Regions from separate parts of the Mesorhizobium sp. WSM4819 genome, predicted to be linked through region 2. Evidence: predicted binding sites of a transcription regulator. Region 2 holds the regulator's gene; each other region holds the start of a gene.
The links. The regulator PhoB, encoded in region 2, activates phosphate uptake and scavenging genes when phosphate is short. The targets are predictions, from matches to a motif close to TGTCATNNANCTGTCAT.
Positions count from the first base shown of each region.

Region 1: a site for PhoB is predicted at 1,579-1,595, ahead of ugpB (sn-glycerol-3-phosphate ABC transporter substrate-binding protein UgpB). Genes of this name have one in related genera too.
Region 3: a site for PhoB is predicted at 3,510-3,526, ahead of AC0L18_RS02370 (ceramide glucosyltransferase). Genes of this name have one in related genera too.
Region 4: a site for PhoB is predicted at 5,312-5,328, ahead of ppk2 (polyphosphate kinase 2). Genes of this name have one in related genera too.

Region 1 is NZ_JBVVQO010000049.1:37,203-44,856, reverse strand. Features, by position in the region: gene argH (argininosuccinate lyase) at 1-696, opposite strand, end outside; gene tlpA (thiol:disulfide interchange protein TlpA) at 731-1,417, shown strand; gene ugpB (sn-glycerol-3-phosphate ABC transporter substrate-binding protein UgpB) at 1,658-2,968, shown strand; gene ugpA (sn-glycerol-3-phosphate ABC transporter permease UgpA) at 3,052-3,936, shown strand; gene ugpE (sn-glycerol-3-phosphate ABC transporter permease UgpE) at 3,945-4,793, shown strand; gene AC0L18_RS29475 (sn-glycerol-3-phosphate import ATP-binding protein UgpC) at 4,801-5,868, shown strand; gene AC0L18_RS29470 (ABC transporter ATP-binding protein) at 5,908-6,990, opposite strand; gene AC0L18_RS29465 (ABC transporter permease) at 6,987-7,654, opposite strand, start outside.
Region 2 is NZ_JBVVQO010000035.1:60,719-68,372, forward strand. Features, by position in the region: gene pstA (phosphate ABC transporter permease PstA) at 1-1,468, shown strand, start outside; gene pstB (phosphate ABC transporter ATP-binding protein PstB) at 1,481-2,296, shown strand; gene phoU (phosphate signaling complex protein PhoU) at 2,332-3,039, shown strand; gene phoB (phosphate regulon transcriptional regulator PhoB) at 3,056-3,745, shown strand; gene AC0L18_RS25580 (ROK family protein) at 3,877-5,124, opposite strand; gene xylF (D-xylose ABC transporter substrate-binding protein) at 5,390-6,430, shown strand; gene AC0L18_RS25590 (sugar ABC transporter permease) at 6,571-7,654, shown strand, end outside.
Region 3 is NZ_JBVVQO010000002.1:51,458-59,111, forward strand. Features, by position in the region: gene AC0L18_RS02360 (2'-deoxycytidine 5'-triphosphate deaminase) at 1-724, opposite strand, end outside; SAM riboswitch at 849-926, shown strand; gene AC0L18_RS02365 (O-succinylhomoserine sulfhydrylase) at 1,000-2,190, shown strand; gene AC0L18_RS02370 (ceramide glucosyltransferase) at 2,237-3,391, opposite strand; gene apaG (Co2+/Mg2+ efflux protein ApaG) at 3,649-4,041, shown strand; gene AC0L18_RS02380 (Hsp33 family molecular chaperone) at 4,122-5,132, opposite strand; gene argF (ornithine carbamoyltransferase) at 5,295-6,206, opposite strand; gene AC0L18_RS02390 (aspartate aminotransferase family protein) at 6,223-7,422, opposite strand.
Region 4 is NZ_JBVVQO010000018.1:46,777-54,430, reverse strand. Features, by position in the region: gene hemB (porphobilinogen synthase) at 38-1,069, shown strand; gene AC0L18_RS17770 (nucleotidyltransferase family protein) at 1,112-1,408, shown strand; gene AC0L18_RS17765 (HepT-like ribonuclease domain-containing protein) at 1,408-1,758, shown strand; gene AC0L18_RS17760 (dihydrofolate reductase family protein) at 1,894-2,538, shown strand; gene AC0L18_RS17755 (IS110 family RNA-guided transposase) at 2,857-4,116, shown strand; gene ppk2 (polyphosphate kinase 2) at 4,304-5,224, opposite strand; gene AC0L18_RS17745 (aldo/keto reductase) at 5,481-6,524, shown strand; gene AC0L18_RS17740 (glycosyl transferase family 90) at 6,559-7,530, opposite strand.

The sequences.
Region 1 (7,654 bases), on a different contig from region 2:
GAGGGAATTGCGCATCGGCTCACGGAAGCCGAGCGCCCTGGCCGTCTGGTGCCGGTCGATCGGAAAGCTGGTGCCGGCAAGCGCGGCCGCACCGAGCGGGCTTTCGTCCATCCGTTCGATAGCGTCGCGAACACGCGACAGGTCGCGCGAGAACATCTCGACATAGGCCATGCAGTGATGGCCGAAGGTTACCGGCTGAGCCGCCTGCATGTGGGTGAAGCCCGGCATCACCGTTGCCGCATGCTCCTCGGCTCGCTCCAGGAACGCAGTGATCAGGCCCTTCAGCGCCTCGGCGACGCGAAAGCACTCGTCCTTGACCCATAGCCTGAGATCGACCGCCACCTGGTCGTTGCGCGAACGGGCGGTATGCAGGCGGCCGGCAGCCGGGCCGATCAGCTCGGCAAGGCGGGCCTCGACATTCATGTGGATGTCTTCCAGCCTGGTCGAGAACTCGAACGTGCCGGCTTCGATCTCTGCCAGGATCGTGTTCAGCCCGTGAGCGATTTTTTCTTGGTCGGCCGTCGAAATAATGCCGGTTTGCGCCAGCATCTCGCTGTGGGCGATCGAGCCTCTGATATCCTGCGCGTAGAGTTTGCGGTCGAACGAGATCGACGCGTTGATCGCTTCCATGATCGCGGCCGGACCCGAGGCAAAACGTCCGCCCCACATCTGGTTGCTGGCCTTCTTGTCGCTCATCGCTATAACCCGTGCTCCGGAGCAGTTTTAAAAAATGGCAGACGGCAATCGATTTTTCCCGGCCCCGCGCCTCATCCTCGCCGCTTTGGTGGCAGGCGTGCTTGCCGGCGCGGTCGCGGTATATGTCAGCGAAAGCGGTTCTGGCAACAACGCCCCCGCTCAAGTCGCGGTTGGCGACAGCAAGGACGATGTCGCCTGCGCCGCCAAGGCCGACCGCGCCAAGGCGGTCGCGGCGGCTGCCACCGGTCAGGTTGCCGCACTTTTGCCGGCCGATCCGCCGCAATCGCTGAAGGGCCTTGCCTTCAACAGCCCCGACGGCAAGCCGATGACGCTCGCCGACCATGCCGGCAAGACGGTGCTGCTCAATCTGTGGGCGACATGGTGCGCGCCCTGCCGCGCCGAAATGCCGGCACTCGACGCGCTGCAGAACGAAATGGGCAGCGATGCCTTCGAGGTCGTCGCGGTCAATGTCGATGCCGGCGACGACAGCAAGCCGAAGAAGTTCCTCGAGGAGACCGGCGTCAAGGCGCTCGGCTACTACCGCGATTCGACGATGGCGCTGTTCAACGATCTCAAGACACGCGGCCTGGCGCTCGGCCTGCCGGTCACCATGCTGATCGACGGTGAAGGCTGCCTGATTGCCCACATGAACGGCCCGGCAGAATGGTCGAGCCCGGACGCCAAGCGGCTGGTCGAGACGGCGCTCGGCAAGTCTGACTAATGCATGTCGCGCAATAGAGCGCCCTTAGGAGGCGCCGGCGATTGCCGGCCGTCGTCGTTGTTCGATTGGTGAGCCGGCTTGGCAATTCCTTTCCATCGGCTCCTATTCGGAAGCGCACGCCACTTTAAGTGGAAATCAAGTTCATCGGCCTGCAACAAAACCGTTGTCCAATTGTCATGGGCGGCACATATTGGCTTTGCGAGAGTGCCCCTTTCGCCAATGACAAACGGGAGATGAAACATGAAGTTCTTCGGCTTCGCGGCCGGTGTCGCCGCCACCTTGACCCTGCTTTCCACCACCTCCGCCTTCGCCGTCACGCAGATCAGCTGGTGGCACGCCATGACCGGCGCCAACGCCGAGGTCGTCGGCAAGATCTCCAAGGATTTCAACGCCAGCCAGAGCGACTATGAACTGGTTCCGGTGTTCAAGGGCACCTATCCGGAGACGCTGAACGCCGGCATCGCCGCTTTCCGCGCCGGACAGGCGCCCGACATCCTCCAGGTGTTCGACGTCGGCACCGGCGTGATGATGGCGGCCGAGGGTGCGATCAAGCCGGTTGCCGAGGTGATGACCGGTGCCGGTATGACCTTCGACAAGAGCCAGTATCTGCCCGGTATCGTCGGCTATTATTCGAAGCCGGACGGCACCATGCTGTCCTTCCCCTACAACTCCTCCTCGCCGATCCTCTACTACAACAAGGATATCTTCCAGAAGGCCGGCCTCGACGTGAACAATCCGCCCAAGACCTGGAATGAGGTGTGGGAAGCCGCCAAGAAGATCAAGACGAGCGGCGCCGCCCCTTGTGGCTATACCTCGACCTGGCTGACCTGGATCCATCTGGAGAATTTCGCGGCGTGGAATGATGTGTCGTGGGCGACCCAGCAGAACGGTCTGGCCGGCGGTGATGTCGAACTCAAGATCAACGCGCCGATTTTCGTCAACCACTTCCAGGCGCTCGCAGACCTCGCCAAGGACGGCACCTTCAAATATGGCGGGCGCACCTCCGAAGCCAAGCAGATCTTCCTTGCCGGCGAATGCGGCATCTTCACCGAATCGTCGGGCGGCCTCGGCGACATCGTCAAGTCCGGCATGAACTATGGCATCGGCCAGCTTCCCTACGACAGCGACGCCAAGGGCGCGCCGCAGAACACCACGCCGGGCGGCGCCAGCCTGTGGGTGTTCGGCGCCAAGTCGGACGAGCAATACAAGGGCGTTGCGGCGTTCTTCGCCTATTTGTCCAAGACCGATGTGCAGGACTATCTGCACCAGAAGTCGGGATACCTGCCGGTGACGCTCGCTGCCTACGAGGCGACCAAGAAATCGGGCTTCTATGACAAGAACCCCGGCCGTGAGACACCCATCCTGCAAATGACGGGCAAGGCGCCGACCGACAACTCGAAGGGCGTGCGCCTGCCGAACCTGCCGCAAGTGCGCGATATCCAGAACGAGGAGTTCGAGAAGATGCTGGCCGGCCAGCAAACCGCTCAGCAGGCGCTTGACAACGCGGTCACGCGCGGCAACGCCGCAATCAAGGAAGCGCTGGAGAACTGACGGGATTATCTCGGTTGGTGTCTGTTTGAATATCGCCCACGCGAGTTCGCGTGGGCGTCCCCGAGATAGCGAAGGAAATCAGCCTGTCTCCCCGCGTCGTCTTTCCCAACAAGATCCTGCCCTACCTGCTGGTGGCGCCGCAACTCGCCATAACACTGGTTTTCTTCTACTGGCCGGCTGGTCAGGCGCTTTACCAGTCGATGCTCAGGCAGGATCCGTTCGGGCTGAGGACCAGGTTCGTCTGGTTTGCCAATTTCCGCAAGGTGCTGGCCGATCCGGCCTACCTCAATTCGATCAAGGTCACCGTGGTGTTCTCGCTTGCGACCGCGATCGTCGCGATGTGCGTGGCGCTTTTGCTTGCGGTCATGGCCGAGAAGGCGGTGCGCGGCAAAGGCCTCTACCGCACGCTGTTGATATGGCCTTATGCCGTGGCGCCGGCGATTGCCGGCATGCTGTGGCTGTTTCTGTTCAATCCTTCGATCGGCTCGTTGGCGTATTTGCTGAGAAGCCTCGGCATCGCATGGGATCCGCTGCTCAACGGAACCCACGCCATGATCCTGCTGGTGTCGGCGGCTGCCTGGAAGCAGATCAGCTACAATTTCCTGTTCTTCGTAGCCGGTCTGCAGGCAGTGCCGAAAACGCTGATCGAGGCGGCGGCCATGGACGGCGCCGGCGAGACTAAGCGCTTCTGGACCATCGTCTTCCCGCTGCTCGCGCCGACCACCTTTTTCCTGCTGGTCGTCAACACCGTCTATGCCCTGTTCGACACGTTCGGCATCGTTCATGCCGTCACCGGCGGCGGGCCGGGCAAGGCGACCGAGACCCTGGTCTACAAGGTCTACAATGATGGTTTCGTCAATCTGATCCTGGGCGACTCGGCGGCGCAGTCGGTCATCCTGATGGCGATCGTCATTGCGCTCACCGCCATCCAGTTCCGCTACGTGGAACGCAAAGTCCACTACGGCTGAGGGCAGCGATGATCGGCCAGTCCCCGCTCCGCACCTTCATCGCCCATGCCGTGCTGATCCTCGGTATATTGATCGTGGCTTTCCCGATCTACTACACGTTCGTCGCCTCGACACACACGCTGCAAACCATCCTCAGGCCGCCGCTGCCGCTTTTGCCCGGCGGCCAGCTCTGGAACAACTACAGCGAGGCGCTGTTCGGCGGCATTGGCCGCATCGGCGGTGTCAGCGTCGGCCAACTGCTCCTCAACACCACGATCATGGCGCTCGGTGTTGCGGTGGGAAAGATCTGCATCTCGATCCTGTCGGCCTATGCGATCGTGTTCTTCCGCTTTCCCCTGCGCATGACCTTCTTCTGGCTGATCTTCATCACCTTGATGCTTCCCGTCGAGGTGCGCATCCTGCCGACCTACAAGGTGATGGTCGATCTCGGCATGATCGACACCTATGCCGGCCTGATCATCCCGCTGATCGCCTCGGCCACCGCGACGCTGCTGTTCCGCCAGTTCTTCATGACCATACCGGGCGAATTGGTCGAGGCGGCGCGCGTCGACGGCGCCGGGCCATGGCGCTTCTTCTTCGATATTCTGTTGCCATTGTCGCGCACCAACATCGCGGCGCTGTTCGTGATCCTCTTCATCTACGGCTGGACGCAGTATCTTTGGCCGCTGCTGGTCACCAACAGCAACGACATGAACACCATCGTCATCGCGTTGAGAAAGATGGTTTCCTTCGCCGATGCCGATACCGAATGGCACCTGGTCATGGTCACGGCGATGCTGGCCATCGTGCCGCCGATCCTGGTGGTGGTGCTGATGCAACGCTGGTTCGTGCGCGGCCTGGTCGAATCCGAAAAGTGAGAAGCTGATGGCGACCGTCGATCTGAAGGACGTGAAGAAGGTCTATCCCAGCGGCGTCGAAGCCGTGAAGGGGGTCTCCATCGCCATTCCCGACAAGGAGCTTTGCGTGCTGGTCGGTCCCTCCGGTTGCGGCAAGTCGACGCTGCTGAGGATGATCGCCGGTTTGGAGACCATTTCCGCCGGCACAGTCGCCATCGACGGCAAGGTGGTCAACGCCATCGGCCCGACCGAGCGCGACATCGCCATGGTGTTCCAGAACTACGCGCTTTACCCGCATATGAAAGTTTATGACAACATGGCCTATGGCCTGCGCAATCGCGGCACGCCGAAGGACGAGATCGACAGCAGGGTGCGTTCGACCGCCAAGGTGCTGGAGCTTTCGGCGCTGCTCGACCGGCGGCCGCGCGAGCTTTCCGGCGGTCAACGCCAGCGTGTCGCCATGGGCCGCGCCATCGTGCGCAATCCGAAGGTCTTCCTGTTCGACGAGCCGCTCAGCAATCTCGATGCCAAATTGCGCGGGCAGATGCGGGTCGAGATCAAGAACTTGCAGCGCACGCTCGGCGTCACCTCGGTCTATGTCACTCACGACCAGCTCGAGGCGATGACGCTGGCCGACATCCTTGTTGTCATGAACGCCGGGCTGGTCGAGCAAACGGGCGCGCCGCTCGACATCTACGAAAAGCCGGCGTCGATCTTCGTCGCTTCCTTCATCGGCGCGCCGCCGATGAATCTTCTGGCGCTGACCGGAAGTTCCTCAGGCCCGATGCTGGCTGACGGCACCGCGATCGGCTTTGCGGCTCCCGGAACACAAGCCGTGACGCTGGGGTTTCGCCCTGAAGATGCCGACGTCACCTTCGATGCGGAGGCGCTGCCCGGTGCGCTCGTCCTGCCGGCGACAGTCGAAGCGGTCGAGCCGGTCGGGGCCGAAAGCTTTCTTCACTGCGCCGCAGCCGGCAGCCGTATCATCGTGCGCGTCTCAGGGCGCGCCACCGCAGCGCCCGGCGAGCAGTTGCGTGTCGTGGCCATTGCCGAAAAGCTGCACTGGTTCGATCAGGCCGGCAAGCGGGTCGATTGAAGCCGGCCTGTCGGCCTGATCGGCGCGCTACCCGAGCGTTCAGGCAAACACATGCGCCTTGCCCGACACCGTCAGTCGGACGATCTCGCCAACCACCGGTGTGTCCATGCCTGGCTTGCGCAGGACCAGTGGCGTGTTGCCGATCGCGGCTGCGTCCGGCGGATCGGGACTGTTCAAGAGCCGCACCGCGATGGTGCACGTCGAGCCGGCGAATTCGGATTCCGTCACTTCGCCGAACAGCATGTCCGGCGTGCCCGACATGCCTTCGCGCGATGTTCGTTTCAACAGCACCTGTTCCGGCCGCAGCATGATGCGGGCGAGATCGCGCCGCTCGGTGCTGTCGACGGCGATGCGGCCGAGCGGCGAGCTGGCGAAGCCGTCCGCGATCTTGGCCGGCAGGATGATGGCGTCGCCGAGGAATTCGGCGACCATCCGGTCCTTCGGCTTGAGATAAAGCTCGCGCGGCGTGCCGACCTGCGAGAATTTGCCTTCGCGCATCACCGCGACCTGGCTGGCAAAGGACAGCGCCTCGGCCTGGTCGTGCGTGACCAGGATCGTGGTGATGCCGGCGGCCTCCAGAAGCTCGGCCACCGCCTTGCGCATCGATGCGCGCAGGCCGGTGTCAAGCGCCGAGAACGGCTCGTCGAGCAGCATCAGCCGCGGCTTCATGGCCATGGCCCGGGCCAGCGCCACACGCTGCTGCTGACCGCCTGAGAGCTCGTGCGGCCGCCGTTTCAGGATCGCCTTGTCGAGCCCGACGATATAGGCGAGCTCGGTGATACGCTCGCTGCGCTTGTCCTGGTGATGCCGCATGCCGAAACCGATATTGGCGGCGATGCTCAGATGCGGGAACAGGGCGCCGTCCTGCGCCACCACGCCGATGCCGCGCCGATATGCCGGCACCGCGGCGCCGCCATTGGCCAGCACCTCGCCGTCGAGCACGATGCGACCCTGGTCCGGCACTTCGAAGCCGGCGATCAACCGCAGCAAGGTCGTCTTGCCGCAGCCGGACGGCCCGACGATCGCCGTGCGGCTGCCGCTGGCCACGCTGAGGTCGACGCCGGCCAGTGCGGCCACCGGGCCGTAGTGCTTGTGCACATCGGTGAGTTCGAGGAAGCTCATCGCCCGGCCATCCGCTTCGACTGGACGTAGAGCAGCCAGGTCAGCGGCAGCGACATCGCCACCATGATGAGCGCGTAAGGTGCGGCGGACGCATAGTCAATCTCGCCGCTGTGGGCCCAGAACGCCATCGCCAGCGTGCGGGTGCCGTTAGGCGCCAGCATCTGCGTGGCGGTCAATTCGTTCATGATGCCGAGCGCCACCAGCGCCATGCCCGCCGCGGCACCCGGCGCCGACAGGCGGATCGTCGTCGACCACAGCGCCCTGAGCGGTGGCCGGCCGAGACTGGCGGCGGCGCGTTCGAGCTCGACCGGCGCCTGCGCGATCGACGCCCGCAGGCTGATCAGGGCGCGCGGCAGGAACATCAGCGCATAGGCTACGAGGATCGTGAACAGGGTCTGATAGAGCGGCAGGGCGATGCGCACCGTGATGGTGACCAGCGCCAGCGCCACGACGACGCCTGGCAGCGAGCCGACGATGTAGTTGCAGCCCTCCAGAAGGCGCTGCAGCGGCCCCGGCGCGCGGATCGAGATCCAGGCCATCGGCATGGCGGCGATTGTGGCGAGCAGGGCGCCGGCGAGCGCCAGGAAAAGGGTCTGGCCGAGCGCCAGGCCGATCTCATCGAGGCGCCAGACATCGGCGCCGCCGGCCACAAGCCAGCGGCCGA
Region 2 (7,654 bases):
CTTGTTCCTTGTGCTGCTCCTGTCGACGATCGTCACGCAGGCGATTCCGGCGCTGCGGCAGAACTATGTGACGCTGCCGATCGATCTTTCAGCGGCCAAGGTCGACCCGGCGAAACTCGATGAAGTGAACTACGACGCCATCGCTCAGGAAGCGCTTACGGCAAAATTTCCGGATGTGAAGAGCCGCCAGGACAAGCGCCTGCTGCGCGGGCTGATTTCCACCGGCACAGGCGTGTTCCTGCGCAAGGATATTGCGGCTGATCCGGGGATGCTCGGAGGAACGGTGGACTATGCGGTTCCACTTGACGATTTTGCCGACCTCTATCTCAAGGGTTTGCTTGCCGACGTCGGTTCGGACGAAGCGATTTCGACAAGCGTCACGCCTTCGGGAACCAGCGGCGACATCGATCTGACCTTCGGCGACGATGCCATGCTGGCGCTGGCGCGCGGCCATGGTGCGACCGAGGGCGAAAACGGCATGTTTACGCTGACGAGCGGCGCGTCGTCGCTGCTGGTCGCGTTCAATGGCGGCACGGTCAAGCTGACCTCGCTGTCGCCTGCGGCCAACGGCACGGTGATCGCAAAAGGCACGGTGATCGAGGCGCTGGACAGCACGGCGCCCGCCGCGAGCGGCCAGGCATTCCTGCGCGTCATCGAGACGCCGGAAGCATCGCGAAAGATTTCGGACAAGGTGATCGTCTGGCTCGACACGCTGAAGAGCGCCGGCCTGATCGAAAGCCGGTTCAACTCGATCTTCTTCTTCACCGGCGCAAGCCGCGAGCCGGAATTGGCCGGTGTCTGGGGCGCGGTCGTCGGATCGTTCCTGACCATGATCGTAACCCTCGCCATCGCCTTCCCGATCGGCGTTTCAGCGGCGATCTATCTTGAGGAATTTGCGCCCAAGAACCGGCTGACGACGATGATCGAAGTGAATATCAACAATCTGGCGGCGGTGCCTTCGATCGTCTTCGGCCTGCTTGGACTTGCCGTATTCCTGAATTTCTTCGGCATGCCGCGCTCAGCCCCGGTGGTCGGCGGCATGGTGCTGGCGCTGATGACCCTGCCGATCATCATTATCGCCTCGCGCGCTTCGCTGCGCGCCGTGCCGCCGTCGATCCGCGAGGCGGCGCTTGGCATCGGAGCGTCCAAGGTCCAGACCGTATTCCATCACGTCCTGCCGTTGGCGATGCCGGGCATCATGACCGGCACCATCCTCGGAATGGCGCATGCGCTCGGCGAAACCGCGCCGTTGCTGATGATCGGCATGGTCGCCTTCATCGTCGACATTCCCGGCGGCTTCACCGATCCCGCAACGATCCTGCCGGTGCAGATATTCATGTGGGCGGATTTCCCGGAAGCGGGGTTCCAGCAGAAGACTTCGGCGGCGATTTTGATTTTGCTGGTGTTTTTGGTCATCATGAATGCCATCGCGGTGATACTGCGCAGGCGCTTCGAGCGGCGCTGGTAAGGAGTAGAGGATATGAACATCATGACGGAAGCCGGCGTCGAGCAGAAACTGAGCAGCACAACCAACGCCCCTTCGATCAAGATGAAGGGCGAAAAGGTCTCCGTTCACTACGGCGAGAAGCGAGCACTGTTCGACGTCGATCTCGATGTCCGCGAGCATCAGGTGACGGCGTTGATCGGCCCATCGGGCTGCGGCAAGTCGACGTTCCTGCGTTGCCTGAACCGAATGAATGACACCATCGATATCGCGCGGGTGAGCGGCAAGATCACGCTGGACGGCGAGGACGTCTACGATCCGAAAATCGATGTCGTCGAGTTGCGAGCTCGCGTCGGCATGGTATTCCAGAAGCCGAACCCGTTTCCGAAGTCGATCTACGAAAACGTCGCCTACGGTCCGCGCATTCACGGCCTTGCCAGGACCAAAGCCGAGTTGGACGGCATCGTCGAATCGAGCCTGAAGAAGGCCGGCCTGTTCAACGAGGTCAAGGATCGCCTGCTCGAGTCGGGTACCGGCCTGTCCGGCGGACAGCAGCAGCGCCTGTGCATCGCGCGCGCCATCGCCGTGTCGCCGGAAGTGATCCTGATGGACGAGCCCTGTTCGGCGCTCGATCCGATCGCCACCGCCCGCGTCGAGGAACTGATCGACGAACTGCGCCAGAACTATACGATCGTCATCGTCACCCATTCGATGCAGCAGGCGGCGCGCGTGTCGCAACGCACGGCGATGTTCCATCTCGGCTATCTGGTCGAGGAGGGCGCGACCGACAAGATGTTCACCAACCCGGACGACAAGCGCACCCAGGACTATATCACCGGCCGGTTCGGCTGAGCGGTCCGGCGAATTTCGAACACGAGGACAGCACCATGGGTGAACACACCGTCGCATCTTTCGACGAGGAACTGGAGCACATCGACAGGCTGATCCGCGACATGGACGAGCTTGCCGCCGCAATGGTCGCAGCCTCGATCCGCGCGCTGCTTGCGTCGGACAATGCGATGGCGCAGCGCGTCGTCTCGGACGACGCCATCATGGATGCGCGGCAGCGCGAGCTCGACGACAGCGCCATCACGCTGATCGCCAAGCGGCAGCCGATGGCGCAGGATCTGCGCGCCGTGGTTGGCGCAATCCGCATGGCCGGCGATCTCGAGCGCATCGGCGACCTGGCCAAGAACATAGCCAAGCGGGTCAGCGCAGTCGGGCAGAGCGCGACGCCGCATAATCTGTCGCACGGTATTGACGCGATGGCGGATCTCGTTCTTGTGCAGCTGCGCGGCGTGGTCGAGCACTATGTGTCGCGCGATGCCGGCGCGTTGAAGGAACTGCGCGCCGACGACCAGAAGATCGACGTGAAATACACGGCGGTTTTTCGCGAGCTCCTGACCTACATGATGGAGGATCCGCGCAACATCACCGCCTGCACGCACCTTCTGTTCTGCGCCAAGAATCTCGAGCGTATCGGCGATCACGTCACCAACATCGCCGAAAACGCCTACTTTGTCGTGACCGGGCAGCAATTGCCGGCGGATCGCCCGAAGCTCGACGAAACGACGATGTCGGCGCCGGCGACATGACAGGAGTGACCGGCCGATGATCGCGCCGCGCATCATGGTGGTGGAGGATGAAGAGCCGCTGGGCGTCCTCCTCCGTTATAATCTGGAATCCGAAGGCTATCAGGTCGAGGTGGTGACGCGCGGCGACGAGGCCGAAATCCGGCTGCAGGAAAACGTGCCCGATCTTTTGGTGCTCGACTGGATGGTGCCGGCGGTTTCCGGCATCGAGCTTTGCCGGCGGCTTCGGGTGCGCCCCGAAACCGAGCGGCTGCCGATCATCATGCTGACCGCGCGCGGCGAGGAGAGCGACCGGGTGCGCGGCCTTTCGACCGGAGCCGACGACTATCTGGTCAAGCCGTTCTCGACACCGGAATTCATGGCCAGGGTCAAGGCGCTGCTGCGCCGCGCCAAGCCGGAAGTGCTGTCCAGCGTGCTCAAGGTCGGCGACATCATGCTCGATCGTGAATCGCACCGGGTCTATCGCAAGAAGAGCGAGATCCGGCTCGGGCCGACCGAATTCCGGCTGCTCGAATTCATGATGCGGCACCCGGGTCGGGTCTTCTCGCGCAGCCAGTTGCTCGACAATGTCTGGGGCGAGACGATCTACATCGACGAGCGCACCGTGGACGTCCATGTCGGCCGGTTGCGCAAGGCGGTCAACAATGGTCGCATGCCCGATGTCATCCGCACCATCCGTGGCGCCGGCTATGCGATCAGGGAAGACTAGCTGATACCTGCGCTTCCGGCGTACCCCAGAGTACGCTCCGCTCCGGTTCTCGGAACCCACCATTCTCGACTCGGCCTGACCTGAATCTCAACACACCCCAAGTCGCGACCCGGGAATCCCTGCCTTCGGATTCAAGCCACGTTCTTTCCGACCGAGCCGGCTCGTGCCTGGATGCTCGGCGCGAAAATCTCCTGATCGACGAAGCTCAGCGCCCGCATGGCGCAGCCTTCGCGGATCAGCGGCAACTCATTCGGCTCGGTGTCGAAGGAAATCGAACCCGAATGCTGGCCGCCGGCGGTCTGGGCGATGGCCGCGCGCAGGGCCGGCTCGATCAGGTCGAAGGCGGCAGCGCTCGCGCCGACCATGGCCACCGGCGCAGGATCGATCAGCGCAAACAGGCTGCCGAGCCCGAAGCCGAGCGCCTCGCCGGCCTTGCGGTAGGCTTCGCGCTCCGGTCCGTCCATCTCGCGCGCCCGGGCCGCCAAGGCCCGCATGTCGGCGTCGCTGACATCGGCGACCGGCTCGGCGTTCTCGCTCAACAGCCTTGCGTTGCGCCAGATGGCGTAGTTGCCGGCATAAGCCTCGACGCAGCCGCGCCGCCCGCAGCGGCAAAGCGCGCCGCCCGGCCGATGGATCATGTGGCCGAATTCGCCGCCTGAGGAGTGGGTGCCGGTGAACAGCTCGCCCTTCAGCACCAGCCCCATACCGATGCCGTGCGAGAGCAGGATGGCGATGAAATCGTCGCGGTAGCGATCCGGATGGCGCCAGCGCAGCGCCACGGCCATCATGTTGCAGTCGTTCTCCATGATGGCCGGGATGCCGAACTCGCGTTCCAGAATGTCGGCGAAGGCGATGTTCGTCTGCGGCGTGATCGGCGACCACAACATGGCGCGCGCGTGGGAATCGGTGATGCCCTGGATCGCCAGCGCGATGCGGGCGACGCTTTGGACATCGAGGTCGGGATCTTCGAGCCGGCGCCGGACGATGGCGACACATTCGTCGATCAGCGCGTCACGCGACATGGTCAGCGTGTCCAGCCGGCGCTGTTCCTCGGCGACCACTTGTCCGGCATAATCGATGACGGCGACCGACAGGAAATTCAGCGACAACACGACGGCCAACACCGCAGCGGCTTGCGGATTGAGGCTGAGGCCGACCTGCGGCCGGCCGCGTTTCAGCGAAACCGTCTCGCTCGCCTTGCTCTCGGCCAGGATGCCTTCCTGGATCAGGTCGGCAGATATCGCCGATATGGTCGAATGGCTAAGGCCGGTGGTCGCGGCAATCTCGGTCCGCGACGGCTGGCCTGCGCGGCGCACGGCCGAAATCACCATCGCCCGGTTGCGCCGGCGCAGATCGTCATGACGGATTCCCACCGACATTTTTTGTTCCTCCTCATCGCCGCGGCCGCTCATGAATCGGAAGCCGTCGGTAATGTCCGACAAATACTGGCAGAAGCAGAAGGGGCTGTCATTATTATTCCGAGCCTCGAAAAAAAGACCGACAGGACGTCAAAATCCATCAGAATTGGTGTTGACAGTGCTTCGGCGTTGGACCAGTATTTTTTCGAGGCTCGAAAAAATAGGAGCCTTTGTGCCGGCCTTCGGGCCAGTTGGTCGCGCCCTACGCGGCGCAGGGAGGAATATCATGAAGAGATTCGCAGCCGCCATTCTGGCGGGGGTCGCCATGTCGCTGACGCTCGCGTCGGCCGCGCAGGCCAAGGACAAGGTCATTGGCGTTTCGTGGTCGAACTTCCAGGAAGAGCGTTGGAAGACCGACGAAGCCGCCATGAAGGCGGCGATCGATGCCGCCGGCGACAAATATATCTCCGCTGACGCGCAGTCCAATCCCGGCAAGCAGTTGACCGACGTCGAGAGCCTGATCTCGCAGGGCGCCAACGCGCTGATCATCCTTGCGCAGGATGCCTCGGCCATCGGTCCGGCGGTGCAGAAGGCGCTGGACGAAGGCATTCCGGTCGTCGGCTATGACCGGCTGATCGAGAACAAGGACGTCTTCTATCTGACCTTCGACAACCAGGAAGTCGGCCGCATGCAGGCCCGCGAAGTGTTCAAGGTGGCGCCGGAAGGCAATTACGTCTTCATCAAGGGCTCGGGCGCCGACCCTAATGCCGATTTCCTGTTCGCCGGCTCCATGGAGGTGCTCAAGGATGCCATCGACAGCGGCAAGATCAAGAATGTCGGCGAGGCTTATACGGACGGCTGGCTTCCCGCCAACGCCCAGAAGAACATGGAACAGTTCCTGACCGCCAACGACAACAAGGTCGATGCGGTGGTTGCCGCCAATGACGGCACCGCCGGTGGCGTCGTCGCGGCGCTGACGGCGCAAGGACTGGCCGGATCCGTCCCGGTTTCGGGCCAGGACGGCGACCATGCCGCGCTGAACCGCATCGCGCTCGGCACGCAGACCGTCTCGGTGTGGAAAGACGCGCGCGAGCTCGGCAAGAACGCTGCCGAGATCGCCTCGCAGCTGGCCGACGGCAAGCCGATGACAGATATTGCCGGCGTCAAGGACTTCACCACGCCCGGCGGCAATGTCGTCAAGTCGCTGTTCCTGACGCCGATTGCCATCACCAGGGACAATCTCAACGTCGTCATCGACGCCGGCTGGATCCAGCAGGAAGAGGTCTGCGCCGGCGTGGCAGCGGGCACTGTACCGGTCTGCAACTGATCCGCTTTCGCCAAAAAACCTGAGACGCCGCGGTTTCACGCCGCGGCGTTTTTTTCAAAAGAGTTGTTTTCCCGCGTCTCGCGGGTAACGTTTATGCTGCTTCCGGCATCCGCGGCAGACGGCAACGGTGGGAGGACATCATGACCGACACGACTTCCAACACGCCGGCTGCCGATCGGGCGCGTGAATCCGCGCTCAGCCCCTTCGGCCGCTTCCTCAAGGCAACCGAGCTCGACATACGCATGCTCGGCATGGTCGGCGCGCTGATGATCATCTGGGTTGGAATCCACATCCTGTCGGGTGGGCTTTTCCTCACGCCGCGCAATCTCTGGAACCTGTCGGTGCAGACTTCCTCGGTCGCGATCATGGCGACCGGCATGGTGCTGGTCATCGTGATGCGCAACATCGATCTTTCGGTCGGCTCCGTCGAAGGCGTGATCGGCATGGTGATGGGCGTTGCCCAGGCAGAATTCCTCGTCCGCGTCATGGGATTCCAGCTTGGAAATCCCTGGATATGGGTCATCGCATTGGCTGCCGGCGTGGCGCTCGGCCTGATGATCGGCGCGCTTCAGGGCTTCATCATCGCCTATCTCGAGGTTCCGGCCTTCATCGTGACGCTGGGCGGCCTGCTGATCTGGCGCGGCATGGCGTGGCTGATGACGAGCGGGCGCACGGTCGCGCCGCTCGATGCCACGTTCCAGCTGATGGGTGGCGGGCCGCGTGGCTCGATTGGGGCGACCGCGAGCTGGATCGTCGGCATTCTCGCCTGTGTGGCCGTCGCCTTGATGCTGCTCAACGGCCGGTCGCAGCGCAAGCGCTTCAAGTTTCCGTTGCGCCCGGTCTGGGCGGAGAGCCTGCTTGGTGTTGTCGCCTGCGCCGCCATCCTCGGCGCCGTCTGGATCGCCAATTCCTATCCCTGGCCGATCGGCATCGTTCGCCAATACGCCCAGCGGACCGGCATCACCATCCCCGAAGGCGGGCTGTTCATCGCCCATGGCATCGCCATACCGGTGCTGATCGCGGTCGCAGTCGGCATCGTCATGACCTTCATCACCCGGCGCACCCGTTTCGGCCGCTACGTCTTTGCCATTGGCGGCAACCCGGAAGCGGCGGAACTCGCCGGCATCAACACGCGCTGGGTGACCATGAAAGTGTTCATGATCATGGGCGTTCTGGCCGCGATCAGCGCGGCAATTGCTTCGGCCCGCCTCAATGCGGCGACCA
Region 3 (7,654 bases), on a different contig from region 2:
CGCTCTTGTAGAGCGGGTCCCAGAAATCGACGACATCCTGCGCGGCGCGCTTGTCGACATCGACCAGGCCGGTGTGGTGCTTGCCGCGGTAGCCGACCAGCCCGTCCTTGTCGCCATCGAGGTCGATCGACAGTGCGATGCCGCCGCCGGAAATGTTCGGCGGCTCGGTGGCGACGAGCGTCTCGGCACGGTGCAATTCGTGCAGCTCGCTTTCCGACAAAAGCGCATTGCCGGTGCGGAACCGTATCTGCGACAGCCGCGAGCCGGCGCGGACGATGATCGGAAAGGTGCGCGGGCTGACTTCGAGATAGAGCGGGCCGTTGTAGCCGGCAGCGATCTTGTCGAACTCGTGGCCGCGATCGGTCATCACCCGGGTGAAGATGTCGAGCCGCCCGGTCGAGCTTTTTGGGTTGGCCGAGGCGGAAATGTTTGCCGGAAGCGCTAGGCTCTCGAGCAGCGGCACGATATAGACGCAGCCCGTCTCCAGCACCGCACCATCGGTGAGATTGATTTCGTGCAGCTTCAGGCGGTCGAGTTTTTCAGCAACCCTGTGGTTGGGGCCGGGCAGGAAGGAGGCGCGCACCCGCCAGGCCTTGTCGCCAAGCCTGAGGTCCAGGCTGGCCGGCTGGACCTGGTCGGCGTCGAGCGCGCGCGGCGACTTCAGCGCGCCCGACTGGTACAGCACGGAAATATCCTGATCCGGAAGAATGCCTGTCTGCCGCAAAGCTGGCTCCGCTCGAAGGCCGGGCGTGGTCTCGTCTTGTCGCAGGTTCTTGCCGTGGAACCCGCTGGTACAAACCTCTTAATCATGCCGGCAATTGACGCAAGCGCGGTGCAGGTCTAAAGGATCGTTATCCCGTGGTGATTTGGCCGGTCGGCTTGCAGCCACGTTAAACAAGTCGCTAAAGGACCGTCGGGCCGAAAGGCCGTACGACCGGTTGCGACTTTCGCGGCCGGTTTTTTTGTGTTTGGACCATTTTTTGTGTTTGGAACAAGGTGATGACGAGCAAAACGCGCAACTGGAAGCCTCAGACCGCCCTCGTGCATGCAGGAACGCTGCGTTCCGGCTTCGGCGAAACCTCCGAGGCGATGTATCTCACGCAAGGCTATGTCTACGACACGGCGCAGGCGGCGGAAGCCCGCTTCAAGGGCGAGGAACCGGGCTTCATCTATTCGCGCTATGCCAATCCGACGGTCGACATGTTCGAGAAGCGCATGTGTGCGCTGGAAGGTGCCGAAGATGCCCGCGCCACCGCATCCGGCATGGCGGCGGTGACGGCGGCGTTGCTGTGCAGTGCCCGGGCCGGCGACCACATCGTGGCGGCGCGCGCGCTGTTCGGCTCCTGTCGCTGGGTGGTCGAGACGCTGGCGCCGAAATACGGCATCGAGGCGACGCTGGTCGACGGCACCGACATCGCCAATTGGGAAAAGGCGGTCAGGCCCAACACCAAGTTGTTCTTCCTTGAAAGCCCGACCAATCCAACGCTGGAGGTCGTCGACATCGCAGCCGTGGCCTCGCTTGCCGATTCGATCGGCGCGCGGCTGATCGTCGACAACGTTTTTGCCACGCCCTTGCAGCAGAAGCCGTTGCAACTCGGCGCCCATATCGTCGTGTATTCGGCGACCAAGCACATCGACGGTCAGGGGCGCTGCCTCGGCGGCATCATCCTGTCGGACAAGAAGTGGATCGACGAGAATTTGCACGACTACTTCCGCCACACCGGTCCCAGCCTCTCGCCCTTCAATGCCTGGACGCTGCTGAAGGGCTTGGAGACGCTGCCGCTGCGCGTGCGCCAGCAGACGGAAAGTGCCGGCCGGATCGCGGACTTCCTCGCCGAGCGATCGGAAATTGTCCGCGTCATCTATCCCGGCCGCGCCGATCACCCGCAGGCGGCGATCGTCAAGAAGCAGATGTCGGGCGGCTCGACGCTGATCTGCCTCGACGTCAAGGGAGGCAAGCAGGCGGCCTTCGCCTTCCAGAACGCGCTCGATGTCGTGCTGATCTCCAACAATCTCGGTGACGCCAAGAGCCTGATCACCCATCCGGCGACGACGACACACAAGAATCTGAGCGACGAGGCGCGGGCCGAACTTGGCATCGGGCCAGGCACGCTCAGGCTGTCCGTCGGACTGGAGGACACTGACGACCTGCTCGAAGACATCGAGCAGGCCTTGAAAGCCGCCAGGTAGGGATACGCGCCGAACTGCTGCGCTCTGATCTGCAAAGCAGGCGGGGTCAGGCGCCCGACGGCGTCTCTTCCAATTCCGCAACGGCGCTGGTTTGGATGGTCATCGTGTTGCCGCGCCAGTCGACGGCACCGCTGAGCCAGCCGCGCACCCAGATGGCGGGAAGCATCACGTCCCGCGCAACCATCGCCGGCATCATGCGCAGCGACAGGTGCCAGCCCTTGGCCGAGGCGAGAGCGCATTCCGGCAGATAGGCGACTATCAGCACGGCGATGGCGGTAGCCGGCAGGCTGAAACCGGCGCCTGCTGCCGCAACCAGCGCAAGCACCAGCGGCGGCGCCGCTCCGATCAGGATCTCGGGCGCGAAAAACAGTGGGAAGGTGACGCGACGGAGGCGTGCCCAGCGGGCCTGGCGCGACCAGATTTCGCCAAATGTGCGCAAGCCGAGCGGCTGTTCGAAGGGCGCGGCAACGAGATTGACGCGCAGTCCGAGCCCGTTGACCAGCTTGGTCGCGGCGGCATCCTCGGCAATCTCGGCGGCAAGCGCACGGATGCCGCCATTGGCGTCGAGCAATGGCTTGTTCCACAGCATGCTCTTGCCCTGGGCGAAACCGAGGCCGAGCGCCTCGCCGGTATATTGCCAGCGCGCCTGCAGCGTGTTGAGGAAAGCGCATTCGACCTCCGCCCAGAACCCGTCCGGCCGCGAGGCGATCGGCGTCGAGCAGACGAGGCCGGTGTCCTGCCGCCATGCCGTCATCAGATGCTGGACATAGTCCCTCGGCATCAGGACGTTGGAATCGGCAAGGATGACCCAGTGGTGGCGCGCGGCCTCCCAGGCCTTCACGCAATTGTTGAGTTTCGGATTGCCGCTGATGCGGTCGTCGCCGACCAGCAGCCGGGCCGGCACGGCCGGAAAGCGGGCTATCGCATCGGTGATCGGCCCGACCACCGGGTCGTCGGCATGGGCGACGCAGAAAATGAGCTCATAGTGCGGCCAATCGAGCGAGAAGGCGCGCTCGAGCGTCTCCTCGGTAAACGGCTCGACGCCGCGCGACGGCACGACGATCGACACCGGCGGCGCCTCGACGGCTGGCGGCGTGATCCTGCCAGGCCGCTTCAGCTTCAACGAAGCGAGCAGGATGCTGGCGAGATTGACAACAAGCAGAGCTATGGAAAGCAAGGCGGCTGTGACTGTCAATTCCATCAATATCTGGTCGCTCCAGAAAAAACCGGCCGCATGAAGCCGTTTTCAACAGTTCGACAGAATGCTGAGTCGCCCGGCCCTGCACACCATCCCCGGCCCTGCACACCATCATTGTCACGTGTCACTTAAATGACATTGTTGTTCGGCACCTGCGCTTAACAAATTCGGGCAACGATGGCAGACACCGAGGGGACGCACCCCGTTGACCGAACTGCGGAGAGGGTCGAATGTTCCGTCTGCATAGTGTGGAGTGATTTATGTACAGCGCCGTCACGCGCGACATCGAAGTGCAGGTCAGGCCGTTCTATCTGGAAGATCGCTCCGACCCGTCGGAGAACCGCTATGTCTGGGGCTACCAGGTGACCATCGACAACCAGTCGGATGAATTCGTGCAGCTTCTGTCGCGCTATTGGCAGATCACCGACGGCACCGGCCGGGTCGAAGAGGTGCGCGGCGCCGGCGTTGTCGGCGACCAGCCTGAACTCAATCCCGGCGATAGTTATCAGTATACGTCTGGCTGCCCACTCTCGACGCCATCCGGCATCATGGTCGGCCACTACACGATGCGCAATAAGCGGGGTGAGACGTTCGACGTCGCCATCCCCGCCTTTTCGCTCGACCTGCCGGGCACGCGGCGGACGGTGAACTGAGGCTCACTTGGGCTTCTCGCCCCAGGGCGAGGGGCGAGAAACCAAGCTCTGCGAAGGCACCGAGGCAGCACTGACGCCGGCTATTGAGCCGCAGCAAATTCCGCCGGGTCGAAGTCATATTGCTTCGAGCAGAATTCGCAGGCGACGTGAATGCCGCCATCCTCGGTGCTGTCCCTGATCTCGTCGGCGGAGAAGCCTCCAAGAATGCCGCGGATCTTCTCCCTGGAGCATGAGCACTGGTCGGCTACCGGCACGCCGCCGAAGACGCGCACGCCGTGCTCGTGGAACAGCCGGTAAAGCAACCGCTCGGCGCCGATCGTCGGGTCGATCAGTTCCGTCGGCTCGATGGTGCCAAGCAACGCCAGCAGTTCCTGCCAGGAATTGTCGGCCGGATCATGGATCTCCTCGCGCGGATCGCCGTCGCCACCCGGAAGGTCGGGCACGCGCATGCGCTCCGCCGATTGCGGCAGGAACTGTGCCAGGATGCCACCGGCGCGCCATTGCTCGCGGGCACCGCCGATGCCGGGCGTCAACAGCTTGGCCACCGAAAGCCTGAGATCGGTCGGGATCTGCTCCGACTGCCGGAAATAGGTGCGGGCGGCCTCCTCCAGCGTCTCGCCGTCGAGTTGGACGATGCCCTGATAGCGCTGCGTGTGGGCGCCCTGGTCGATAGTCAGCGCCAGCACACCGCTGCCGAGCAGCGTCCGCTGCGAGGTCTCGCCGGCAGAAATCAGTGCCTCCAGCCGGTCGGCGTCGAAGCGGGCATAGGCGCGCAGCGCATGCGGCGTGGAAAAATCCGCCACCAGCATGTCGACCGGCCCGTCGGTGCGGGTCTGCAGGATAAACTTGCCTTCGAACTTGAGCGAGGTGCCGAGCAGCACCGTCAGCACGCAGGCTTCCGCCAGCAGGCGGGCGACCGGCTCGGGATAGTCATGACGGCTGAGGATCGCGTCGAGCATCGGCCCGAGCTGGACGGTGCGGCCGCGCACGTCGAGCGGGCCGACCTCGAAGGGCACGACATGATCGTCGCCGGCGTAGCCGAATTCGCCGAGTTTGGGTTGATGTTCAGCCAATTGACGGGTTTCCAACATGACAAAGCTCCGGGGCGCGGCGATGCCGCCCTCCGGGGCGCATGCGTCGAAACGCGCTCGATTTGCGTGATGCGCCTGAGATAGGCATCACGCACTCCCGGATCAAGGCGGCCGGGATCAAGGCGGCCCGGATCACGGTGACCAGGATCACAGCAGCCCGGATCAAGCGCCGAGGCACCAGGCCAAAACCGCCTTCTGGGCGTGGAGCCGGTTCTCGGCCTCGTCGAACACCACCGAATGCGGGCCGTCGATGACTTCGTCGGTGACCTCCTCGCCGCGATGCGCCGGCAGGCAGTGCATGAACAACGCGTCGGGCTTTGCCTTCGCCATCAGTGCCGCATTGACCTGATAGGGTGAGAAGACATTGTGGCCGCGAGCACGGTGCTCCTGGCCCATCGACACCCAGCAATCGGTAACGACACAGTCGGCCTCGTGGACGGCCTCCTCGGGCGAGCGGGTGAAGTTCAACTTGCCGCCATGCGCCCTCGACCAGTCGACATGCTTCTGCGCCGGCTCGCTGCCTTCCGGCACGGCCACGTTGAGGTTGAAGCGGAACCGCGCCGAGGCCTCCAGCAGCGAATGCAGCACGTTGTTGCCGTCGCCGGTCCAGGCGATGGTCTTGCCGGCGACCGGGCCGCGATGCTCCTCGAAGGTCATGATGTCGGCCATCAGCTGGCAGGGATGGGTGTCGTCGGTCAACCCGTTGATGACGGGGACGGTCGCGTTCTCGGTCAGCTCCAGCAGCCGGTCATGCGACGTGGTGCGGATCATGATCGCATCGACATAGCGCGACAGCACCTTGGCCGTGTCGGCGATGGTTTCGGAGCGGCCGAGCTGCATCTCGGCGCCGGTCAGCATGATGGTCTCGCCGCCGAGCTGGCGCATGCCGACGTCGAAGGACACGCGCGTGCGCGTCGACGGCTTGTCGAAGATCATCGCCAGCACCTTGCCTTCAAGCGGTTTTGTCCACTCGCCAGCCTTGAGCCTTGCCTTTCGCACGACGGCATCGTCCAGCATAAGGCGCAGATCGCCCTCGGAAACGGCGGAAAGATCGGTGAAATGGCGAAGGCTCATGTGGGTCTTCCGACTGTTATTTCGCCGCAGCCGCGGCGATGGCGTCCGACAGGCCCCGGGCGCCGGCGCGGATGCGGTCGAGCGCCGCATGGATCTCGGCGTCGGTGACGGTGAGCGGCGGCAGCAGGCGAAGAACGTTGTCGCCGGCCGGAACCGCCAGCAGATGCTGGTCGCGCAACGCCATGTTCACCTTGGTGTTGGGCGCGGCGCATTTCAGGCCAAGCATCAGGCCGCTGCCTCTGATGTCTTCAATGACATCGGGAAATTCGTCGGCGACACCCGCCAGCCCCTGCTTCAGCAGCAACGCCTTGCGCTGCACATCCTCCAGAAAACCGTCTGCCAGTACGACGTCGAGCACGGCGTTGCCGACCGCCATCGCCAGCGGATTGCCGCCGAAAGTCGTGCCGTGCACGCCGGCGGTCATGCCGACAGCGGCCTCGTCGGTGGCGAGGCAGGCGCCCACCGGGAAGCCGCCGCCGATGCCCTTGGCGACCGCCATGATGTCGGGCGTGACGCCAGCCCATTCATGCGCGAACAGTTTTCCGGTGCGGCCGATGCCGCACTGGACCTCGTCGAAGATCAGCAACAGATCATGCTGTTCGCAGAGCTGCCTCAGCCGCTTCAGCGACTGCGTCGGCACCGGGCGAATACCGCCCTCGCCCTGCACCGGCTCGATCAGGATCGCGGCGGTCTCTGATGTGATCGCCTTTTCGGCGGCGTCGATGTCGTCGAAGCCGACCTGGTCGAAACCTTCGACCTTGGGGCCGAAACCTTCCAGGTATTTATACTGGCCGCCGGCGGCGATGGTCGCCAGCGTGCGGCCATGAAAGGCGCCTTCGAAGGTGATAATGCGAAAGCGCTCGGGATGGCCCTTGACGAAATGGTAGCGCCGCGCCGTCTTGATGGCGCATTCCAGCGCCTCGGCGCCGGAATTGGTGAAGAACACCTTGTCGGCGAAGGTGGCGTCGGCCAGCCGCTCGCCCAGACGGCTCTGCCCCGGAATCTCGTACAGGTTGGAGACATGCCAGAGCTTGGCCGCCTGTTCGGTGAGTGCCGAGACCAGATGCGGATGGCTGTGGCCCAGCGAATTCACGGCAACGCCGCCGCCAAAATCGAGATACCGCTCGCCCTTGTCGGTGACCAGCCAAGTGCCTTCCCCATGGTCGAAGGCCAGGGGTGCGCGGGTAAAGGTCTCGAAAAGCGCCGAACCGCTCATTATATGCGTCTCCGGAACCGGAAAATCAAAAAGCCGCCAAAGCGGCGGCCTGTGCGGCTTATCGTGTTTTTCGGCCATGAAGTCAACGAAAACGTCGCGCAAGGACGCGCGGCAAGCTTTCCAGCGAGACGCCGGCTCATCAGCGACCGGGCAAGTTGGGGAAAACCGAAAAAACCGATTCGTGTTGGCCCTCGGACTCTTGTCACCGAGTCAGCGCATAAGGTACTTATAG
Region 4 (7,654 bases), on a different contig from region 2:
GGCTCGTGTTAAAAGCCGCCAATCCGGAGTTTTGGCGATGAACAAATTCACCCCAGCAAAGCCTGCCGGCGCGCGCAGCGTCGACGAGATCACCGGCAGTCGCCGTTTGCGCCGCATGCGCAAGGCCGACTGGTCGCGCCGCCTCGTGCAGGAGAACCGGCTCTCCGTCGACGATCTGATCTGGCCGATCTTCGTCGTCGATGGGAACAATATCCGCGAACCGATCGCCGCCATGCCTGGTGTCTTCCGCCTGTCGCTCGACCTTGCCGTCAAGGAGGCCGAGCGCGCGGCAAAGCTCGGCATTCCGGCGATCGCCACCTTCCCCAATGTCGAGCTCGGCCTGCGCGACCAGACCGGCTCGCACATCCTCGATCCGGAAAACGTCATCAACCGCGCCACGCGCGCCATCAAGCGCGCAGTGCCCGAGATCGGCATCATCACCGATGCGGCGCTCGATCCCTTCACCTCGCACGGCCACGACGGCATCTTGCGTGACGGCATCATCGTCAACGACCAGACCGTGGAGCAGGTGACGGCGGCTGCCGTCATCCAGGCTTCTGCCGGCGCCGATATCATTGCCCCTTCCGACATGATGGACGGCCGCATCGGCGCGATCCGCGATGCGCTCGACGCCAATGGTTTTCAGGATGTGGCGATCATGTCCTACGCGACGAAATTCGCCTCCGCCTTCTACGGACCCTATCGCGAGGCGGTCGGCACCGCCGGCCTGCTCAAGGGCGATAAGAAGACCTACTATCTCGACCATGCCAATTCCGACGAGGCCGTGCGCGAGGCCGAGCAGGACCTCGCCGAGGGCGCCGACATGCTGATGGTCAAGCCCGGCCTGCCCTATCTCGACATCATCCGCAGGCTGAAGGACGAATTCCGGATGCCGACCTTCGCCTATCAGGTGTCGGGCGAATATTCGATGATCAAGGCGGCCGCCGCCAATGGCTGGATCGACGGCGACAAGGCGATGCTGGAATCGCTGCTCGCCTTCAAGCGCGCCGGCTGCGACGGCATTCTCACCTATTTCGCGCCTGAAGTGGCGGCGATGCTGAAGGGGTAAGCATCGTTTTGGGATTCTGCTGCAATCCGCTAGAATGGACCCATGAGCAGGGACGAGGTCATCGAACGGTTGCAGAGAAACGCAGATGCCATCAAAGGCATGGGCGCGACTTCGCTGTATCTGTTCGGGTCGGCAGCGCGGGACGATGCCCAGCCGGACAGCGATCTTGATCTGTTCATCGACTATGACCCGGCGCGGCGCTTTTCTCTGATGGACCTGGTCGGGATCAAGCAATTTCTGGAAGAGAAGATGTCAACGGAAATCGACATCACCACGCGTGACAGCCTTCATCCCATGTTGAAGGCCGAGATCGAACGATCGGCCGTGCGCGTATTCTGATGGCCGTCCGCCGGATCGAGCCTATCCTGGCCGAGATCATGGCGGCTTTGGATGGCATCAGCACTGCCACCGCCGGCAAGACTCTGGACGACTTTCGTGACGACTGGCTGCTTCGTCATGGCGTGGAGCGCGGCATCGAGATTATTTCCGAAGCCACCCGACACATCCCGGACGACTTGCTCGCTCTTGCTCCAGAAATTCCCTGGAAACAGATTCGTGGAATTGGCAACGTTTTGCGTCACGAATACCACAAGACTTCCGACGCCATCGTCTGGACCGTAGTGACAGACAGTCTGTCGCCGCTCCGCCTAGCTGTTGAGCGCATACTCGAGGCGTCGCGGCGCAAGTAGCTGCTGCAACTACCCCTTCTTTGCGAGCCAAACGAGCCGCTTTCTGCTCGGCAGCGAAATACTGCTTGCAAAACGCAATCGGTCTAGATAGAAACAACTGCTTGCATTTCACAACTGGATTAGAGGGAGGTCCTCATGTCAAAGCTTCGCGTCAACGCTTTCACCGTATCTATCGACGGCTTCGGCGCCGGTCCCGACCAGGACCTGAAAGAGCCGCTGGGCGTCGGCGGGGAAGCCCTGCACACATGGATGTTCGGCACCCGAAGCTTCCGCAACATGTCCGGCGAAGATGGCGGGACCACGGATACCGACGACGCGTTCGTAACGCGCAGCTTCGAAAACACCGGCGCGTGGATCATGGGCCGCAACATGTTCGGACCGATCCGCGGCGCTTGGCCCGATGACACCTGGAAGGGCTGGTGGGGAGACAATCCGCCCTACCATGTGCCGGTTTTCGTACTCACCCACCATCCGCAGGAACCTATCGTCATGGAGGGCGGCACGACTTTCCATTTCGTGACCAACGGCATTCACTCGGCGCTGGAAAAGGCAAAAGCCGCGGCTGACGGCAAGGATGTCCGGCTCGGCGGCGGCGTCGCCACGATCCGGCAATATCTGAGGGAAAAGCTCATCGACGACATGCATCTGGCGATATCGCCGATGCTGCTCGGCTCAGGCGAGAACCTTTTTGCCGGCATCGACATGGTCAAACTCGGCTACCGCTGCAGCGAGCAGGTGGGCACGCCGAATGCCATGCATGTCACCATCGAGCGGGCGTGAGCCTGGTTAAGTTCCCCCTTCTCCCCTTGTGGGAGAAGGGGGCCGAGCGAAGCTCGGTCGGATGAGACACATCGCCCGGCGCCGGGCGCCATCGTAGATGAAAGGTGCGCGGGCCGCTTCTCTGGTATATCGGCTTTGGACGCGCGAGCATCCGAGGCCGACACCCATTGTTGCTAGCGAGCACGCGATGAGACTGGCCCGCGCTGCTTTTAGGTATCATCGATTGTCGCCGCCGGGAACCCGGCGAGCACGTATGGCAGGCTCTGCTTTCCCGTCGCAGCGCAGCTCGCCCGTCCACCCGAACTGAGGAGAGGAAGCATGGTGGACGTTGTCATCGACTGTTGCGCGGGTCTTGATGTGCACCAGGGCACGATCGTGGCCTGCGTGTTGGGCGGCAAGAGCAACCGGGGGAGCAGAAGCCGCCCCGGCAAGACGATCAGGACCTTTGGCACGACGCGTGAGAAACTGCAGTCGCTTGTAGCATGGCTGAAGGCAGAAGAAGTCACCCATGCGTGCATGGAGGGGAGCGGGGTCTACTGGATGCCGGTCTTTGCCGCGCTGGAGGCGAGCGAGGCGGTCGCGCCGATCGTGGTGAACGCCAGCCACATTAAGAACGTGCCCGGCCGCAAGACCGACGTGAAGGATGCCGAGTGGCTTGCCCATCTGGTCCGCCTGGGCCTGGTGCGCAACAGCTTCGTGCCGGACAGGCCGTTCCGCGAGCTGCGCGAGCTCACGCGCTATCGGCGCAGCCTCGTCGAGACCCAGGCGTCGGAGCGGCAGCGGCTGATCAAGCTGCTGGAAGGCGCCGGCATCAAGCTGGCCGGCGTGCTCAGTGACGTGTTCGGTGTCAGCGGCCGGGCCATCGTGCGGGCGCTGATTGCCGGCACCCATACGCCGCAGCAAATGGCAGCGCTCGCCCGCGGCACAGCGCGCAAGAAGTATGCAGCCCTTGTTAAGGCCCTCGATGTGCGGCTCGAAGGTCATCAGCGCCTGATGCTGGAATGCCAGCTGCAGCGGGTCGAGAGGGCCGAGGCCGACATCGCCGCGCTTGACGTCGAGATCGATCGCCGCCTCGATCCCTATGCCGAGCACATGGCGGCCTTGCTGCGTGTGCCTGGCATCGACCGCGTGGTGGCCATCAGCGTGATCGCCGAGATCGGCATCGACGTCTCGATGTTCCCGACCGCTGCTCATCTTGCCGCCTGGGCCGGCGTCTGTCCGGGCAACCATCAGAGCGCCGGCAAGAGCAAGCCGACCAAAGCGCGCAAGGGCAATCGCCATCTCAAGACCGCCCTGTGCAATGCCGCCATCAGCGCCTCAAAGAAGACCGGCAGCTATTACAAGGCCAAATACCACAAGCTCAAGGCCCGCCGTGGCGGCGGCAAGGCCGCGCTTGCCCTCGCCCACAAGCTCCTGCTGGCCGTCTATCACGTGCTGCGCGGCTCACCCTTCCGCGATCTCGGCGAGACCTATCTCGACAAAATCAACGTCAAGCGATCCGCCGCCCGCCACGTCAAGTACCTCGAAAAGCTTGGTTTCTCCGTTAAAATCGAGCCCTTGGCCCAAGCCGCTATCTAATTGAAATGAAACAAAGTTTGAGGTTAGTTCATGGCAGGGTGTTCCAGCTTGGCGCACACCTACGTTCAAATCGGGCGCACAGCGCCAGGATCACCAGCGCCTCATTTCTTCCAACACCCCTCTTCCGTCTCGGCGCTGCGCGCCGATCCACCTTCTCCCACAAGGGGAGAAGGAAGAGGCGCGCTCCTCAATACTTCTCCGGAACATACAGCTCGCGCGGTAGCACCTGGCGCTCGTATTCTGGATTGAAGACGCGATCGGGCAGCGTGATCTCTTCGTGCGGCACTTCCTCATAAGGCATTTGCTTGAGGAGATGATCGATGCAGTTCAGCCGCGCCCGCTTCTTGTCGTTGCCCTCGACGATGAACCAGGGGGCTTCGGGAATGTTGGTGCGGGCGAAGGTCTCTTCCTTGGCCTTGGTATACTGTTCCCAGCGCACGCGCGACTGCAGGTCCATCGGCGACAGCTTCCACTGCTTCATCGGATCATGGATGCGCATCTGAAAGCGCATCTGCTGCTCCTCGTCGGTGATGGAGAACCAGTATTTGACCAGGGTGATGCCGGAGCGGACCAGCATGCGCTCGAACTCCGGCACGTCGCGAAAAAACTCCTCGACCTGGTCCGGCTCGGCGAAGCCCATCACACGTTCGACGCCGGAGCGGTTATACCAGGAGCGGTCGAACAGCACGATCTCGCCGCCTGCCGGCAGATGCGGCACGTAGCGCTGAAAATACCATTGCGATTTCTCGCGCTCGGTCGGCGCAGGAAGTGCGACGACGCGGCAGATGCGCGGATTGAGCCGCTGGGTGATGCGCTTGATGACGCCCCCCTTGCCGGCCGAATCGCGGCCCTCGAAAACCACCACCAGCTTCTTCCTGGTGTAAGCCACCCAGGACTGCAGCTTGATCAATTCGGATTGCAGCGTGATCAGGTCGCGAAAATATTGCGGGCGATCCATCGAGGGCGGATGCGCGTTCTTGTAGATCCTGGCGATTTCCAGCGACAGCGCCGGTTCCGACATCTCCAGCTCGTAGTCCTCGTCGAGCGTGTCGGCGAGTTCCGCTTCCAGCCAGTCCCTGGCGGGAGAATTCTGTTTTGCTTCGGTCATTTATGCTGCTCCGCGTGCACGCCCGCGTCGGCCTCGGCCTGCCGGCCGAGATCGGACACCTTGAGCCGACTTGCATATAGGCCGGCAATGACGGTTTTATTGCAGCCGGCCCGCACGCCGGTCGCCCAACTCCGCGAGATGTGATCGATCAGCCTGCCTGGCACGCACGACAAGCGGCTCGAATTGTCCTACAAATGCCAGGTTTCCCCGAGCAACCTTCAAAGCACCCTTTTCAACGCAATCGCGAGGATCTGACATGGAATACCGCACACTCGGCCGTTCCGGGCTGAAGGTTTCGACGCTGACCATGGGCACCATGACTTTTGGCGGCGCTGGCGCATTTTCGGCGGTCGGCAAGACCGATCTCGACGAGGCACGCCGGATGATCGACCTCTGCATCGATGCCGGCATCAATCTCATCGACACCGCCAATGTCTATTCGAACGGGCTTTCGGAAGAGATCATCGGCGAAGCGCTCGGCGGCAAACGCAAGGGCGATGTGCTGATCGCCTCCAAGGCGCGCATGCGGATCGGCGACGGTCCCAACGATGAGGGCCTGTCGCGCTATCATCTGATCCGCGAGTGCGAGAAGAGCCTGAAGCGCCTCAGGACCGACGTCATCGACATCTATTTCCTGCACGAATGGGACGGCACGACGCCGCTCGAAGAGACCATCGCCGCGCTCGACACGCTCGTCAGCCAGGGCAAGATCCGCTATGTCGGCTGCTCCAACTATTCCGGCTGGCAAGTGATGAAGGCGCTGGGGATCAGCGACCGCCAGCACCAGCCGCGCTTCGTCACCCAGCAAATCCACTACACGCTGGAAGCGCGCGAAGCCGAATATGAACTGCTGCCGATCTCGGTCGACCAGGGGCTTGGCGTGCTGGTATGGAGCCCGCTCGCCGGTGGACTGCTGTCCGGCAAATACCACCGCGACCAGGCCACCGCCCGCCAGATCAGCGGCTGGACCGAACCGCCGATCCGCGACGAGGACCGGCTGTGGCGGATCGTAGACGTGCTTTCCCATATTGGCGAGAACCATGGCGTTTCGGCGGCGCAGGTGGCGCTTGCCTGGCTGCTCGGCCGGCCCGCGGTCAGTTCGCTGGTGATCGGCGGACGGACCGAAGTGCAGTTCAAGGACAATATCGCCGCAGCCGGCCTGGTGCTGACCAGCGATGAGCGCGCACGCCTCGACGCTGTGAGCCGCCCGCCCGTTCTCTACCCCTATTGGCACCAGCAATTCACGGCAAAAGACCGGTTTGGTCCGGCCGATCTGGTTCTTGACCGGGAGGACATCTGACAACGATCCGGATCAGCTCGAAGTCGCCGCGGGCTTAGCCTGAAATAAAACGCCAGACCTCGGGATCAGGCTCGATCTGGCCGCTGAGCACGAAATATTTGTAGAGCACGAGCAAGCAGATCGCCTGCTCGGCCCGCTCGTCGGCGAACTTGCGGCAATAGGCGTTGGCGGCGGCAACGATGCGTTCGGCCTCAGTCGGATGCCGTTCGAGATATTGCACCCGCTCGGCAAGATCCGTGAAATCGGGTTCGAGCGGCACATAGTGAACACCAGCCACGAGTTCGCTTTCGGCGAACCATGTCTCATATGTCGGCGGTGGCATCAGGCACAGCGAATTCGAACTCATGACCCATTTCAAGTTGGTCGCCACATCGTTGCCTTCGAGCGAAATGATGTAGCGACAGCGCCGCTGCTGGTCGATGCTCAGATAAGACTTGCGATATTCCGGCGCTGCCGTCGGTTTGGGCGTTCCGACATCGCAAAAGGGCAGATCGCGCGCAACCTCCAGAAGCAAGGTCCTTATCGGGTTGTTGAGCTCGCCGCGCCACACCGCAACCGGAAGCTTGTCCGCGAAGGCTACATCGTCGGCGGGCATGTGAAAGTGGCGGAACTTGTTGAGCTTGAACAGCACCCCGTTGCTGTTGTCGCCGGCGATCGGCCGATCCTTGACGATCGACGGTATCGCAGGCACGTCGACGACGTCGCCGAATTCGAGATCGATGCGCAAATCGGGATCGAAGTAGCGGGTAAATTCCTTCAGATCGTAGTAATACATGCTCCGGCCTCTCGGTAGCCGGCTGACCGGCACGGCCCCGCCGCTCGGCGCGAAAGCGTCCTGCAATCTGTTGTAGCAGTTGAGACGCGCCCGGACCGATCCGTCCGAAAGCCTGGCCTGATCGAGCAACCCGGCGAGCCTGCGGCGGAACAGCGCCTGCGGTGCGATATCGCGCACGGCATTGCGCGCATAGTAGAATAGCTTCTGTGCGTTTCTTTGAAGGGTGGCCATCGGTCACTTGGTGAAAAATCGGCTTGTGATTTGCCCCCGGTCCCTCCTACACCATTGTGCCGGCTATCTTGCAAGCCACGGAACCGTGTTCAGCCGGCCTGCCTGGCTGTCCATGGAGCCGATC